One region of the Micromonospora sp. LOL_015 genome, then DNA from elsewhere that is predicted to be linked to it. Evidence: predicted binding sites of a transcription regulator. Region 1 holds the regulator's gene; the other holds the start of a gene.
The links. Region 1 encodes HrcA, which represses chaperone genes, less so after heat shock. Its sites were predicted from a motif close to GGTTNGCACNCTCNNNNNGAGNGTGCNAACC; they were not measured.

Region 1 (7,856 bases):
TCTCCGGGTCGGAGTTCTGCCGGTAGCCGTCCTGGTGCCACCCCCAGTACGGCTTCTCCGGCTCCAGCGCCGGTGGGGTGACGTCGAGGTGGTTGTGGTGGGTGTAGATGTTCCAGCCGGCCAGCCCCCACATGTAGGGGAACGCGATGGGATGGGTGAGCAGGTCGCCGAAGAGTTCGTCGCGGTCCAGGAAGCCCAGCAGGTGCAGGGTGCCGTCGGCGGTGGTCCTGCCGGCGGCCTTTTCCTCGGCGTACACCCGGTCGACCGTGGCCTCGAGTGCCGCCCGGTGGTCCTCGGTCAGCACGTTGCGCAGCAGGAGGAAGCCCTGCTCGTGGAACTCCTTGAGGTCGATGTCGCTGATCGCTTCGTAACCGGTCCGCCCGCCGTAATCGAACACAGCTTTCCCGTCCTGTCGGTGGTGCGCCCTTTTTCGGGCCTGGCGGATGCCGATCCTAGCCCGCCTCTCGGCCGGCCCGCCCGGACCGATTGTCAGCAATTCGCGGACCGCGTGGTCGGCCACAGCCGACTGCACGTGAGGTGTCGGGACATGCACTTTCGGTACAGGTTCACCGCGCAAAATGTCCGGATTGCACAATTTGCCGTATATTGCGCTAGCAGTCGGTCAAGATATGCAACCAGGGGACCGGTTGTCGACGTCAGGCGAAAACCTCCACCATCACCCGCCCGGTCTCGATGTCCCCGCCGGAAATCGACGACCAACTGCCGCCTATCGCAGTCCATTCCTGATCGCCGAACGTGACCCTTTTGACGCCATGATCAGTGGCATGGGATACGAGCCAGTGCGCATATCGCCACCCGACCTGCGTGTTCTCCACCGGGACGCTCAGCGATGGCGTGTTGGACGCCGGTAGCAGTGACTCCAGGCCGCCCCAGTCCAGCCGCAGTCCGTCGGTGAGCGCCGCCGTCGCCTCGGCGCCCCGCATCACCGGATCCCGGGTCACCGTGCAGGCAACCGCGCCGGTGGCCTCGCCGAGCAGCGCTACGGTGAGCACCTGCGACTCGTCAGTCCACTTCTCGTACGCCTCGGGGAAGGCCGACCGCTGGACGGCCTGCGCGGCGTCGGTGACCCGCATGTCCTGCCAACCCCGGACCCGTTCCAGGCCGGCGTAGAACGCGTTCGTCGCGAACCTGGTGTCGCGGATCTGCTCGACCGTGCCCCACCCCTGGCTGGGCCGCTGCTGGAACAACCCGACCGAATCCCGGTCGCCGCCGGTCAGGTTGCGCAGCTTGGACTCCTGGAACCCGGTCGCTAGCGCCACCACCACGGCACGGGGCGGCAGCCCCCGCTGCACCCCGATCGCCGCGATCGTCGCGGCATTCGCCATCTGCTCCGGATCGAGCGACACCCGACGCAGTTGGCTGTCGCCAGCCCCGGGCATGGAGTCGGGCAGCTTGACCGTGCAGCCCCGCCAGCCACCGGGCAACGCGAAATCGCCGATCCACCGGCCCAGGCCGACCCCGCCCAACAGGGCGATTGCCGCCAGCACGGCGACCAGCACCAGCACCGTCCGAGCCCGCACCGTCACCCCCACGCGTGTTGCTGGGACCTTTGGTACACCAGGGACGGTTGTGTCGTCCAGCGGGAGCGGGTCCCGCACTTGTCGTACGCCGGCCCTTACGCCGTACGCCTCGACCCCTTACGCCGGAGATACCCCGTTTCGGGGCGACTATCCATGGTCACCGCCCCGGCAGCCAGCTCGGGTCGCGTTTGTCGCGGAACGCCCGTACGCCCTCGCGGCCCTCTTCGGAGAGGAAGTATCCGGTGGAAAGCTCACGCAGTTCGGCCGTATCGGCCCGGATTTCCGCCGCCGGGGTGCGGCGGAGCAGCTGCTTGGTGCCGGCCAGGGCGTCCGGGGCGCCCCGGACCAGTGCAGCGCAGCTCGCCGTCACCGCGGGGTCCAACTCCCCGGCCGGTACGGCGGCGCTGACCAGACCGATCTGCGCCGCCCGGGCACCGTCGAACAGCTCACCGGTGAGGTACAGCTGCGCCGCTGCCCGCGGCTGCAGCCGGCGCAGCACAGTGGCGGAGATCACAGCCGGGACCACTCCGAGCCGTACCTCGGTGAAGGCGAAGGTGGCCGCCGCGTCGCAGATCGCGATGTCGGCCGCGGCGATCAGCCCCAGCCCGCCGGCCCGCGCCGGGCCGCCGACCCGGGCCACCACCGGCTTGGGGCACTCCCAGAGCGCCGCCAGTACGTCGCCGAGCATCCCGACCGGTACCCGCCGGGTCGCGTACGCCTCGGCGGTCTCCTTCAGATCGGCGCCGGAGCAGAAGACCGGACCGGTGTGGCTCAGCACCACCACCCGGACCTGCGGGTCGGCGACCGCCTCGGCCAGGCCGGCGAGCAGTTCGGTCATCAACGGGGTGGACAGCGCGTTGCGGTTGCCCGGGCTGTCCAGGGTCAGGGTGGCGATCCCGGCGGCGGTGGCCGTACGGATCAGTGGCTGCGCGGACCTGGTGGGTCGGGGCTCATCCATGCCGGCACACTAGTCCCATGCCGAAAGCACCACCCGCCGGTACGCCGGTGCCCGCCGACGGGGCGCTGCCGCCGTCCGCGCTCGCCCGCAGCGGCCGGCGCGGCTTCGGGGTCTATCTGCACGTGCCGTTCTGCGCCACCCGCTGCGGCTACTGCGACTTCAACACGTACACGCCCGCCGAACTCGGCGGCAGCGCGCCGATCGGCGAGTACCTGGACGCCGTGCTGGCCGAGCTGGAACTGGCCGCGAAGGTCCTGGCCGCCCGCCCGCCACAGCAGGTGGACACGGTCTTCGTCGGCGGCGGCACGCCGAGCCTGCTGCCGGCCGACGCGCTGGCCCGGCTGCTCGACGCGATCGACGCCACCTGGAGGCTGGCCGCCGACGCGGAGGTCACCACCGAGGCCAACCCGGAGTCGGTGACCCCGGCGTCGCTGCGGGCGCTGCGGGCCGCCGGCTACACCAGGGTGTCGCTCGGCATGCAGTCGACCGCGGCGGCGGTGCTCGCCGTGCTGGACCGCCGGCACGCGCCCGGGCGCGCGGTCACCGCCGCCCGGGAGGCCCGGGACGCCGGATTCGAGCATGTCAATCTCGACCTGATTTACGGTACGCCGGGGGAGAGCGCGGCGGACTTCGACGAGTCGCTGGCGGCGGCGGTGGCGGCCGGGGTGGACCACGTCAGCGCGTACGCGCTGATCGTCGAGGACGGCACCCGGTTGGCGGCCCGGATGCGGCGCGGCGAACTGCCGTATCCCGACGACGACGTCGCCGCCGACCGCTACCTCGCCGCCGAATCGGCCCTGTCCGGCGCCGGATTCGACTGGTACGAGGTGTCGAACTGGGCCCGCTCGGCCGCCGGCCGGTGCCGGCACAACCTGTTGTACTGGACCGGCGGCGACTGGTGGGGGCTCGGGCCGGGGGCGCACAGCCACGTCGGCGGGGTCCGCTGGTGGAACGTGCGGCATCCCCGGTCGTACGCCGAGCGGCTGGCCGCCGGCCGGTCGCCCGGCCACGGCCGGGAACTGCTCACCGGCACCGAGCAGCAGGTCGAAGAGGTGATGCTGGGGTTGCGTCTGGCCAGTGGGCTGCCGCTGACGCGACTGGCCCCGGCCGGCCGGGGCGCGGCCCGCCAGGCCGGCGACGACGGGTTGCTCGACCCCGGCGCACTCGCCGCCGGGCAGGCGGTGCTGACCCTGCGCGGTCGGCTGCTGGCCGACGCGGTCGTGCGGGACCTGCTGCCGTGAAACCGCTGCTGGGCGACTCTCCGTGGGATGGCCCGTTGTCACCACCGTGACGCCCCCGGAGCCGGTTACGGATCCGGGGGCGAGCGGCGTCACTTGATGAAATTGGCGGACATCGGGTACTTGTACAGCGTCCCCTCGTTGGCCTTCACGCCCGCGATGATCCCGAAGATGATCTGGATCGCGAACACCACCAGGCTGGGGATGAACAGCAGGCACCAGCTGATGAAGAGCAGCACGAAGGCGATCGCCGACCAGAGGATCTGGAAGTTGAGCGCGGCCAGCGCGTGCGCCCGTACGGCCGGTGACTGCTGACCCTTGACCAGGTAGGCGATCAGCGGGCCGACGAAGCCGAGCGGCCCGAAGCTGATGAACGCGCCCAGGGCGCCACCGAAGTGGGCGATCAGCGCCCAGGTCTTGTCGTCGTTGGTGGCGTAACCGGACGGGGGTTGACCTCCGTACGCCGGACCGCCAGGCGGAAAACCGCCGGGCGGGGGGTATCCGCCGGGGGGCGGGCTCGCGCCGCCGGGCGGCGGGGGGTATCCGGGAGAGGAGGCCTCGCCCGGCATCGAGTAGGACGCTGGAGGTGGCGGCGGGGAGTTGGGGTCCTGCGGCATGCCGCCGGGACCGTTCTCCCCTGGTGGGCGAGGTGGTTCAGTCATGCCCGACACGGTAGGGGGAGGGATCAAGCCGCGCCAGTTAGCCCCGCCGACGATTTTCCCGTCCGGGCAGGCCGTCTCCGCTGGTCGGTCGGCTTGTGTGGGGCCCGCCGGCCGGCTTCTCTGGCCCGCCGGCCGGCTTGCGGAGCCCCGCCGGCCGACCGATCCGACCCGGGTGAGTGCGCTTGGTGACATATCGCCCGGTACGCCCCCGCCCGGCGAACTGATCATCGCCGGCCCGGCCCGATCGACGTATGCTGGCACTCACAGCCGGCGAGTGCCAGCAGGGGCGTCGTTGGTCCGGCCACCCACCGGCCGCCGCGACGGCCGGGACCGTAGCCTCGGACCGGTCCGACCGGTGACCGGTCCGACCGGTGCCGGCGAAGGAGGTGCAGATGGGTCTCGACGACCGCAAACTCGACGTGCTCCGGGCGATCGTCGAGGACTACGTCGCCACCCAGGAGCCGGTCGGCAGCAAGGCGCTGGTCGAGCGGCACCAGCTTGGAGTGTCACCGGCGACCGTCCGCAACGACATGGCGGTGCTGGAGGAGGAGGGCTACATTCGGCAGCCGCACACCAGCGCCGGGCGGGTCCCGACCGACCGTGGCTACCGGTTGTTCGTCGACCGGCTGTCCCGGGTGAAACCGCTCAGCCCGGCCGAGCGCAGGGCGATCGAACGCTTCCTCGTCGGCGCCGTCGACCTCGACGACGTCGTGCACCGCACCGTCCGGCTGCTCGCCCAGCTCACCCGCCAGGTCGCGGTGGTGCAGTACCCGAGCCTGTCCCGGTCGTCGGTCCGGCACCTGGAGCTGGTGCCGATCTCGACCACTCGGCTGATGCTGGTCCTGATCGTCGACACCGGCCGGGTCGAGCAGCGACTGGTGGAGCTGCCGGCCCCGATCAGTGCCGACGACGTGACCGACCTGCGTCGGCTGGCCAACGAGAAGCTCGACGGCTGTCGGCTCTCCGACACTCCGCCGTTGGTCCAGGCGTTGGTCGACGAGGTGCCAGCGGACCTGCGACCGGCGATGACCACGCTTTCGACGGTCCTGCTGGAGACGCTGGTCGAGCGGCACGAGGAACGCCTCGCCCTGGCCGGGACCGCTAACCTGGCCAGAGGGGGACTACTCGACTTCCAGGGCTCCCTGCGTCCGATACTGGAGGCACTGGAGGAGGAGGTCGTCCTGCTCAAGCTGATCGGCGAGGTGGAGCCGAGCACCCTGCGGGTCCGCATCGGCGACGAGAACGAGGTTGACAACCTGCGGGCCGCATCCGTGGTCAGCACCGGTTACGGTCCGGGCACCGTTATGGTCGGTGGCCTCGGCGTGCTGGGGCCCACCCGGATGGACTACCCCGGCACCATCGCCACGGTTCGCGCCGTGGCACGCTACGTCGGCGATCTGCTGGCGCAGAACTGACCGGCGGGCAGGATCAAAACGACCCGGCGAACTGCACATGCGAGACTGACACATGAGGACACCAGACGCAGTGGCCAAGGACTACTACGGGATTCTCGGCGTGAGCCGGGACGCCTCCGCTGACGACATCAAGCGGGCCTACCGCAAGTTGGCCCGGCAGTACCATCCGGACGTCAATCCGGATCCGGTGGCGGCTGACAAGTTCAAGGACATCAACGCCGCGTACGAGGTGCTCTCCGACGACCAGAAGCGGCAGATCGTCGATCTCGGTGGCGACCCGTTGGCACCCGGCGGCGCGCCCGGCGGCGGCCCCGGCGGGGCCGGGCCCTTCGTCGGCTTCCAGGACATCATGGACGCCTTCTTCGGGGCAGCGGCCGGCTCCCGTGGGCCGAGGTCGCGGACCCGCCCAGGCGCCGACGCGATCCTGCGCCTGGAGCTCGATCTGACCGACACCGCGTTCGGCGTGGAAGCGCCGATCACCGTCGACACGGCGGTGATCTGCACCACATGCTCCGGCGCGGGCACCGCAGCCGGCACCCACCTGGCGACCTGCGAGGCGTGCGGCGGGCGCGGCGAGGTCCAGTCCGTGCAACGGACCTTCCTCGGCCAGGTGGTCTCGTCCCGGCCCTGCGTCGCCTGCCAGGGCTACGGCACCGTCATCCCGCACCCCTGCACCACCTGTTCCGGCGACGGCCGGGTGCGGACCCGACGTTCGCTGACCGTCAAGATCCCCGCCGGGGTGGAGGACGGGATGCGGATCCGGCTGGCCCAGCAGGGCGAGGTCGGGCCGGGCGGGGGCACGGCCGGTGACCTGTACGTCGAGATCCACGAGCAGCCGCACGACGTCTACTCCCGCAAGGGCGACGACCTGCACTGCCGGGTCACCGTGCCGATGACCGCCGCGGCGCTCGGCACCCGGCTGACCATCCGGACCCTGGACAGCGACGAGCCGGTGGACGTCAAGCCGGGCACCCAGCCGGGTGCCACGCTGCGGCTGCGCGGGCGCGGCGTGCCGCATCTGCGCGGCACCGGCCGCGGTGACCTCTACGTGCACCTCGACGTGCGTACCCCGACCAAGCTCGACGCCGAGCAGGAGCGGACGCTGCGGGAGTTCGCCAAGGCCCGGGGCGAGGAGGTCGCCGAGCTGACCAAGCAGGGCGGATTCTTCTCCCGCATGCGCGACGCGTTCAACGGCCACGGCTGACCCGCCGTCCGGCCAGCGAGCAGCAGCGGAGGACCGATCCGACGTGAGCGCCCCACTGTTTCTCGTCGACCGCCTGCCGACCGGGCCGACCCACACCCTCGACGGGCCGGAGGGCCACCACGCCGCCACGGTGGTCCGCCTGCGTCTCGGCGAGCGGCTGCGGCTCGCCGACGGGCGCGGCGGCGTCGCCGACGCGGTGGTCGAGGCTGTCGGCCGGCACCAGCTCGACCTGCGGATCCTCGACACCGGGCAGGTCAGCGCCGCCGACCCCCGGCTGGTGGTGGCGCAGGGCATTGCCAAGGGCGACCGGGGTGAGCTGGCGGTGCAGGCGATGACCGAGGTCGGGGTCGACGAGATCGTCCCGTGGGCGGCCGCCCGATCGGTGACCCGCTGGCGCGACGACCGTGGTGCCCGCGCCCGGCGACGATGGGTCGACACCGCGCGGGAGGCCACCAAACAGGCCCGCCGGCCGTGGCTGCCGACGATCGGCGGCTCCGACCAGCAGCCGGCCGAGCCCACCGACGCGGTCGCCGCCCGGTGCGCGGCGTCCGCCGCCGGCTTCGTCCTGCACGAGTCGGCGCAGCAGCGGCTGGCCGTCGCCGACCTGCCGACCACCGGGTCGGTGCTGCTGGTGGTGGGGCCGGAAGGCGGGATCGACGACGCCGAGCTGGCCACCTTCGTCGACGCCGGGGCCCGGCCGGTGCGGCTCGGCCCGGCGGTGCTGCGGACGTCGACCGCCGGTGTCGCGGCACTCGCCCTGCTCTCCGGTCGGCTGGGGCGCTGGTAGCGCGGCGGTGGACCGGCCGGACCCGATCACCGCTACCATCCGTCGGGTGAG
Region 2 (7,856 bases), on a different contig from region 1:
GAGGCCGGGCACCACCATGCGGACCGGGAAACCGTGCTCGACCGGCAGCGGTTGACCGTTCATCCCGACCGCGAGCAGCGCGTCCCGCCCGTCCAGCAGCGCCTCGGTCGGGGTGCCGCAGGTCCAGCCGTCGACGGACCGGCCGACGACCTGGTCGGCTCCGGGCAGCGGGCCCGCCTCGACCAGCAGGTCCCGCACCGGTACGCCGAGCCAGCGGGCGTTGCCGATGAGATCCCCGCCCACCTCGTTCGAGACACAGGCCAGCGTGACGTACCGCTCCACCAGGTCCATCCCGAGCAGGTCGGCGTAGCTCAGGGTGATCGGGTTGGTCACCCGGCCGTGGATCCGCAGTTGCCATTCGTCCGGGTCGACCTGGGGAACGGCCAGCGCGGTGTCGATCCGGTAGAAGTCACGGTTGGTGGTGACGTACCGGCTCAGCCCCGGCGCCGCCGGATCCACACCGGAAGGCAGCGGCGGCGCGGCGTCGACCGGGGCGGGCAGCGTCACGGCGGACCGGGCGGTCGCCACCCCCCGGCGTTGCGCCAGCCAGCGACCGCCGGCACCGGTGATCAGGGCGGCGCCGACCGACACGCCGACGCTGGACAGGAACCGGCGCCGGTCGGCGGTGCCGGCACCGGGCCGCACCGGTATCGACGCCGGTTCGGCGGGCGACGCGGCTGCGGCCGGCCGCAGCGGGCCGGCGAGCAACGCCCAGAGCAGCAGCGCGGCGGCGGACACGCCGATCACCGCCGGCAGGACGGCGGCCGGCCCGGCGCCGGGCCGGGTGAGCGCGGCCACCGCGCCGATCACGCCGAAGACCGCGATGCCGGCGAAGCCGACGGCGAGCCGGCGGGCGGCCAGCACCCCGATCACGGCCGCGAACCCGGCGAGCAGTACGCCGGTGCCGATCAGCAGCGCGGTCTTGTCGTGTACGCCGAACACGTCGATGGCGAACTGTTTCAGCGGCTCGGGGACGGTGTCGACGACCACCCCGCCGACCGCGACCAGCGGTGCCGAGCGGGCGCCGGTGCCGACGGCGACCAGCTCGGCCAGGCCCAGGGCGAGCGCGGCGGCGGCCACCCCGGCGAGCGCCGCGAGCGGCCCGGGCAGGCGGCCCGGCGGTTCGGTCGGCGCAGCTGGCCCGGTCGGCTCCGGCCCGGTCGGCTCCGGCCCGGTCGCGTCCGGCACCGTCGGCTCCGGCGTCATCACGTCCAACCCATCTGTCCGGCACCGTACGGGTCGACGGCGCATTGGTACCGCCGACGATACGCAGAATCCGCGTGATCAGAAACCTCGGGCGGAGTGCGCCCTCGGCCGTACTGATCACGCGGATCCAGGGTGGAGCAGGTGGAACTTCCGGTCAGAAACCGGGACCGTGCTGGTGGCCGTGCCCGTGGTCGTGGCCGCCGGCGGCCGGCTCGGCCTTCTCCGGCTTCTCCACCACGAGGCTCTCGGTGGTGAGCAGCAGCCCGGCGATCGACGCGGCGTTGCTGACCGCGTTGCGGGTCACCTTCACCGGATCGATGATGCCGGCCCCGGCCAGATCGACGTACTCACCGGTGGCGGCGTTGAGACCGTGGCCCCAGTCGCCTTCGAGTACCTTGCCGACCACGACGTACCCGTCGTAGCCGGCGTTCTGGGCGATCCACCGCAGCGGCTCGTGCAGCGCCTTGCGGACCACCGACACGCCGACCTTCTCGTCGCCGTCGAAGCCGAGGTCGTCGTCGAGCACGGCGGCGATCTGGCTCAGCGCCGCGCCGCCACCGGGGATGGTGCCCTCCTCGACCGCGGCCTTGGTCGCGGCGATGGCGTCCTCGATGCGGTGCTTGCGCTCCTTCATCTCCACCTCGGTGGCGGCCCCGGCCTTGATCACCGCGATGCCACCGGAGAGCTTGGCCAGCCGCTCGGCGAGCTTTTCCCGGTCCCAGTCCGAGTCGGACGCGTCGATCTCCTTGCGGATCTGAGTGACCCGGTCGGCGACCTCGGAGTCGTTGCCGGCACCGTCGACCACCGTGGTGGTGTCCTTGTCGACCACGATCCGCCGGGCCCGGCCCAGCGACTCCAGCCCGACCGCGTCGAGCTTGTAGCCCAGCTCAGGGGCGATCAGCTCGGCGCCGGTCAGGACCGCCATGTCCTGCAGCATCGCCTTGCGCCGGTCGCCGAAGCCGGGGGCCTTGACCGCGCAGATCTTCACGGTCTTGCGTACGGCGTTGACCACCAGGGTGGACAGCGCCTGCCCGTCGACATCCTCGGCGACGATCAGCAGCGGCTTGCCGTCCTGGGCAATCTTCTCCAGCAGCGGCAGCAGCTCCTCGATCGAGGAGATCTTCTGGGTGGTGATCAGGATGTACGCGTCCTCGAGCACCGCCTCCTGCGCTTCGGCGTCGGTGACGAAGTGCGGGGAGATGAAGCCCTTGTCGAACTGCAGGCCCTCGGTGACCTCCAGCTCGGTGGCCAGGGTGGAGCCTTCCTCGACGGTGATGACGCCGTCGCGGCCGACCCGCTCCATCGCCTCGGCGATCAGCTCGCCGATCGTGGCGTCCTGGGCCGAGATCGTCGCGACCTGCGCGGTCGAGCCCTTGTCGGCCACCTCTGCCGCCTTGGCCAGCAGAGAGTCGGAGACCTTCTGCGCGGCCGCGTCGATGCCGCGCTTGAGGCCGGCCGGGTTGGCCCCGGCGGCGACGTTGCGCAGACCTTCACGGACCATCGCCTGGGCGAGCACGGTGGCGGTGGTGGTCCCGTCGCCGGCGACGTCGTTGGTCTTCGTCGCCACCTCCTTGACCAGCTGCGCACCGAGGTTCTCGTACGGGTTGGTGAGCTCGATCTCCTTGGCGATGGTCACGCCATCGTTGGTGATCGTCGGAGCGCCGAACTTCTTGTCCAGCACGACGTTGCGCCCGCGCGGGCCGAGGGTGACCTTGACCGTGTCCGCGAGCGTGTTGACGCCGTGCTCCAAGAGGTGCCGGGCGTCGTCCGAGAAACTCAGGATCTTCGCCATGACATTCCCTTCACAGGCACTAGCCGTCGGCCGGCCGGCGGCTGCCGGGCACCGGCCAACGGGCGACGCCCCGAAGCCCCGGGCTGGGGCTTCGGGGCGTTCAGCACTGGCAGTAGGTCACTTCTCGATGACCGCGAGGACGTCGCGGGCGGAGAGCACCAGGTACTCCTCGCCGGCGTACTTGACCTCGGTGCCGCCGTACTTCGAGTAGATGACCGTGTCGCCGACGTTGACGTCAACCGGGATCCGGTTGCCCTTGTCGTCGACGCGGCCGGGGCCGACAGCGAGGACGGTGCCCTCCTGCGGCTTCTCCTTGGCGGTGTCGGGGATCACGATGCCCGACGCCGTGGTGGTCTCAGCCTCGTTCGCCTGGACCAGGATCCGGTCCTCGAGCGGCTTGATCGCAACCTTGGTCGCGGTAGTCACGGGCATACCCTCCTGGGGTATCTGGTTTTGGTGCCGGCCACGTGGGTAACCGGCGTCAATCTGCCTCATGTCCACCGGGCGGATCCGTCGTCGCGGGTGCCGGACCGCCTGGCGTTTCGCTCACCGGCGGGAGCCGGCGAGCTGGCACCCTCGACCCGAGAGTGCTAACCGCAGATTAGCAGTCGCCTGTGCGGAGTGCTAGCCCGATGGCCGAGCATGGACAATGTCGCGGTGCACCCGGACGAACTGGCCGCCCTGCGCGCCCCGGAAGGCGCGGCCGCGCTGGTTGCCGCGACCGAGGTGCTGGCCGCGCCGGGCGGGGCGGATCCGCTCGCGGCGGCGACCGCACTGCGTACCGCCGGGGTGCCGGCACCGCTGGCGACCGCCGCACTCACCCAGGCCGCGCTGCGCGCCCGCGCGGCCGGCAAGTTCGGCCCGGCCGCCGCCCGGATGTTCTTCACCCGCGCCGGCCTGGAGCAGGCCACCCGGTCGGTGGTCGCCGACCGGCGCGCCGCCCGGTTGCGCGCCGCCGGGGTGCGCCACCTCGCCGACCTGGGTTGCGGTCTCGGCGCGGACTCCCTCGCCGCCGCCCGGGCCGGCATCCGGGTGTACGCGGTGGAGGCCGACCCGGCCACCGCCGCGATCGCCGCCGCCAACGTCGCGGCGACCGGGCTGGCCCACCTGGTCGACGTGGTCTGCGCCGACGCCACCGGAGTCGACGTCTCCGGCTACGACGCGGTCTTCTGCGACCCGGCCCGCCGGTCCGGCAGCGGTCGGCGCACCTTCGACCCGGACAGCTACTCCCCGCCGTGGGACTTCGTCCGGTCGTTGGTCGCCCGGGTGCCCTGCACCGTGCTCAAGGTGGCACCGGGCATCGACCACGCGCTGATCCCGCCGGGAGCCGAGGCCGAGTGGGTCAGCGTCGACCGGGAGGTGGTCGAGGCGGCGTTCTGGTGCGGCCCGCTGGCCGACACCCCGCGCCGGGCCACCCTGCTGCGTACCGGACAGCCGGCCACGGACCTGGTCGGCGACGGCGACGAGCCGGTCGACGTCGGCCCGGTCCGGCGCTTCCTGTACGACCCGGACGGGGCGGTGGTCCGCTCACACCTGGTCGCCGCGTTCGCCGCGACCGTCGACGGCACCCTCGCCGACGAGTCGATCGCCTACGTCTACGCCGACGCGCCGACCGACACGCCGTACGGCCGATGTCTGGAGGTCACCGACGTGCTGCCGTTCTCGCTGAAGCGGCTGCGGGCGCTGCTGCGCGAACGCGGCGTCACCCGGCTGGAGATCCTCAAACGCGGCTCCCCGCTCGACCCCGCCCAGTTGCGCCGCGATCTGCGGCTGCGTACCGCCTCCGGGGCCGGCGTGGCGGCGAGTCTGGTGCTGACCCGGGTGGCCGGCGCCCCGACGGCGCTGCTCGCCCACCCGGTGCCGGCACCCGGCCGGTGACCGCACGCGGCCGACGGCGGGCGCCCGGCCGGTAACGTCGCGCGGCATGGCAGGTACCGCGACCCCGGCGACGACGCTGCTGACCAAGCGGCGGATCACCTTCCAACTACACCCGTACCGGGTCTCGCCGGACACCCCGGACTACGGCGCGGCGGTCGCGGCCGCCCTCGGCGTCGCCGCCGAGCAGGTGTTCAAGACGCTGGTGGCGCAGGTCGACGGGGCACTCGCCGTCGGCGTCGTACCGGTCACCGGGGAGCTGGACCTGAAGGCTCTGACGGTGGCGCTCGGCGGCAGGCGCGCGGTGCTCGCCGACCGGGTGCTCGCCGAGCGGACCACCGGGTACGTCCGGGGCGGCATCAGCCCGATCGGGCAGCGTAAACGCCTGCCGACGGTGCTGGACGCCTCGGCGCAGCGGTACGCCGAGGTGTACGTATCGGCCGGTCGTCGCGGGTTGCAGTTGAGTATCACTCCGGGTGACCTCGCAGCGGTGGCTGGCGCCCGGTTCGCCCCGATCGCGGCCCACTGATCCGGTCAGTCGACGGGCAGATGTCCACCGCGTTGCTGAATTGTTATCGCAGGCAACAAAACTGGTGACGTCACCGTCTTGTGCTCGGCACCACAGTCCTAATACGTTGCCGGACACAACAAAAACCGCGATGGCCCAGCTCAGCCCCAGGCCGTTGCCGTCGCCGGCCGGGCCTCCGGAGCCCACCAGCGCCCCGCGAGCCCACGCCCGAGACCGCACGACTCGCACCAGCACAAACCCCTTGTACGCGGAACATCACCCTTCGAAAGGACCCGAGCGATGCGCAAAGGGATCCTCAGCACCGCCGCCGCCGGCGTCCTGCTCGCCGGCGGCCTGACCGCCTGTGGCAGCGACACCGGCAGCGACACCGGCAGCGGCGACACGCCGACTCCGAAGATCGGCGTGATCCTGCCGGACAGCGCCTCCTCCGACCGCTGGGAGACCGCCGACCGGCGCTTCCTGCAGGAGGCGTTCGACGCCGCCGGCGTCGACGCCACCATCCAGAACGCCCAGGGCGACAAGGCCCAGTTCCAGACCCTCGCCGACCAGATGATCACCGACGGGGCCACCGTCCTGATGATCGTCAACCTGGATTCCGGCACCGGCAAGGCAGTGCTGGACAAGGCGAAGCAGCAGGGCGTCGCCACCATCGACTACGACCGGCTCACCCTGGGCGGCTCCGCCGAGTACTACGTGAGCTTCGACAACGAGGCCGTCGGCCAACTGCAGGGCGAGGGCCTGGTCAAGTGCCTGACCGACGCCGGCGTGGAGAAGCCGACCATCGCCACCCTAAACGGCTCCGAGACCGACAACAACGCCACCCTGTTCAAGGCCGGCTACGACGGCGTGCTCGACCCGCTGTACGAGTCCGGCGAGTACGTCAAGGGCCCGGACCGCTGGGTGCCGGACTGGGACAACACCCAGGCCGCCACGCTGTTCGAGCAGATGCTGACCCAGACCGGCGGCGAGATCGACGGCGTGCTGGCTGCCAACGACGGCCTCGGCAACGCGGCGATCTCGGTGCTCAAGCGCAACGAGCTCAACGGTCAGGTGCCGGTCACCGGGCAGGACGCCACCCCGCAGGGCCTGCAGAACATCCTCGCCGGCGATCAGTGCATGACCGTCTACAAGGCAATCAAGGCCGAGGCGCAGGCCGCCGCCGACCTGGCGGTCGCGCTGGCCAACGGTGAGCGCAAGGAGGTCGCGCAGACCGTCACCGACCCGGAGACCAACCGGGAGGTGCCGTCGGTGCTGCTCACCCCGCAGGCCATCTACAAGGAGAACGTCGCCGACGTGGTCAACGACGGCTACGTCACCGCCGAAGAGCTCTGCACCGACGAGTTCGCCGAGCTCTGCGTCGAGGCCGGCATCAGCTGACCGGCGTACCGGCGACCCACCGGTAGCCCCGCCGCGCGGGTGTCGCCCGGCAGCACCATCGCCGGGTGACACCCGCGGCGGCGGAACCGGCGCCGGCCGGGCACCCTTACGAAGGAGACCACCCGTGTCCGCGACCCCCCTGCTGCAACTGCGCGGGATCGACAAGAACTTCGGCCCCGTCCAGGTGCTGCGCAACGTCGACTTCGCCGTCTATCCCGGCGAGGTGACCGCGCTCGTCGGTGACAACGGTGCCGGCAAGTCCACCTTGGTCAAATGCATCAGCGGCATCCACCCGATCGACCGCGGCGAGGTCGTCGTCGACGGCCGCCGGGTGCACATCCACAACCCGCGCGACGCCGCGTCGCACGGCATCGAGGTCGTCTACCAGGACCTCGCGCTCTGCGACAACCTCGACATCGTGCAGAACATGTTCCTCGGGCGGGAGAAGCGCACCGGGATCGTCCTGGACGAGACCACCATGGAGCAGATGGCCGCGGACACCCTCGCCGGGCTCTCCGTCCGGACCGTCAAGTCGCTGCGGCAACTCGTCGCCAGCCTCTCCGGCGGCCAGCGCCAGACCGTCGCCATCGCCAAGGCGGTGCTGTGGAACAGCAAGGTCGTCATCCTCGACGAACCCACCGCGGCGCTCGGCGTCGCCCAGACCGCCCAGGTGCTCGAACTGGTCCGCCGGCTCGCCGACAACGGCCTCGCCGTCGTACTGATCTCACACAACATGAACGACGTCTTCGCGGTGTCGGACCGGATCGCCGCGCTGTACCTCGGCCAGATGGTCGCCCAGGTCCGCAGCACGGAGATCACCCACGCGCAGATCGTGGAGCTGATCACCGCCGGCCGCAGCGGTGACCTCGGCCTGCCGGCCGACAACGGCACCGAGTACGCCGCCACCACCGGACCGGGAGCCGACCGATGAGCACCGCCACCTCAACAGTCCAGCGGCCCGCCGCCTCGGCCGACTCGCCCGGCGTCGGCGAACACCTGCGCAACTACTTCTCCCGGGTGCGCGGCGGCGACCTCGGCGCACTGCCCGCGATCCTCGGCCTCATCGTGCTCTGCACG

Region 2: the regulator HrcA is predicted to act here: its motif matches at 3,564-3,594, upstream of groES (co-chaperone GroES).

The regions. Positions count from the first base shown of each region.
Region 1 covers NZ_JBHMIO010000010.1:41,438-49,293, forward strand. Annotated here, with positions in the region: gene ACFHWU_RS11555 (phytanoyl-CoA dioxygenase family protein) at 1-397, opposite strand, end outside; gene ACFHWU_RS11560 (hypothetical protein) at 657-1,547, opposite strand; gene ACFHWU_RS11565 (enoyl-CoA hydratase-related protein) at 1,699-2,499, opposite strand; gene hemW (radical SAM family heme chaperone HemW) at 2,517-3,740, shown strand; gene ACFHWU_RS11575 (DUF4870 domain-containing protein) at 3,830-4,399, opposite strand; gene hrcA (heat-inducible transcriptional repressor HrcA) at 4,792-5,814, shown strand; gene dnaJ (molecular chaperone DnaJ) at 5,885-7,018, shown strand; gene ACFHWU_RS11590 (16S rRNA (uracil(1498)-N(3))-methyltransferase) at 7,062-7,805, shown strand; gene ACFHWU_RS11595 (HIT domain-containing protein) at 7,852-7,856, shown strand, end outside.
Region 2 covers NZ_JBHMIO010000008.1:13,098-20,953, reverse strand. Annotated here, with positions in the region: gene ACFHWU_RS10050 (molybdopterin-dependent oxidoreductase) at 1-1,206, opposite strand, end outside; gene groL (chaperonin GroEL) at 1,361-2,998, opposite strand; gene groES (co-chaperone GroES) at 3,116-3,430, opposite strand; gene ACFHWU_RS10035 (THUMP-like domain-containing protein) at 3,641-4,876, shown strand; gene ybaK (Cys-tRNA(Pro) deacylase) at 4,923-5,402, shown strand; gene ACFHWU_RS10025 (sugar ABC transporter substrate-binding protein) at 5,682-6,779, shown strand; gene ACFHWU_RS10020 (ATP-binding cassette domain-containing protein) at 6,904-7,710, shown strand; gene ACFHWU_RS10015 (sugar ABC transporter permease) at 7,707-7,856, shown strand, end outside.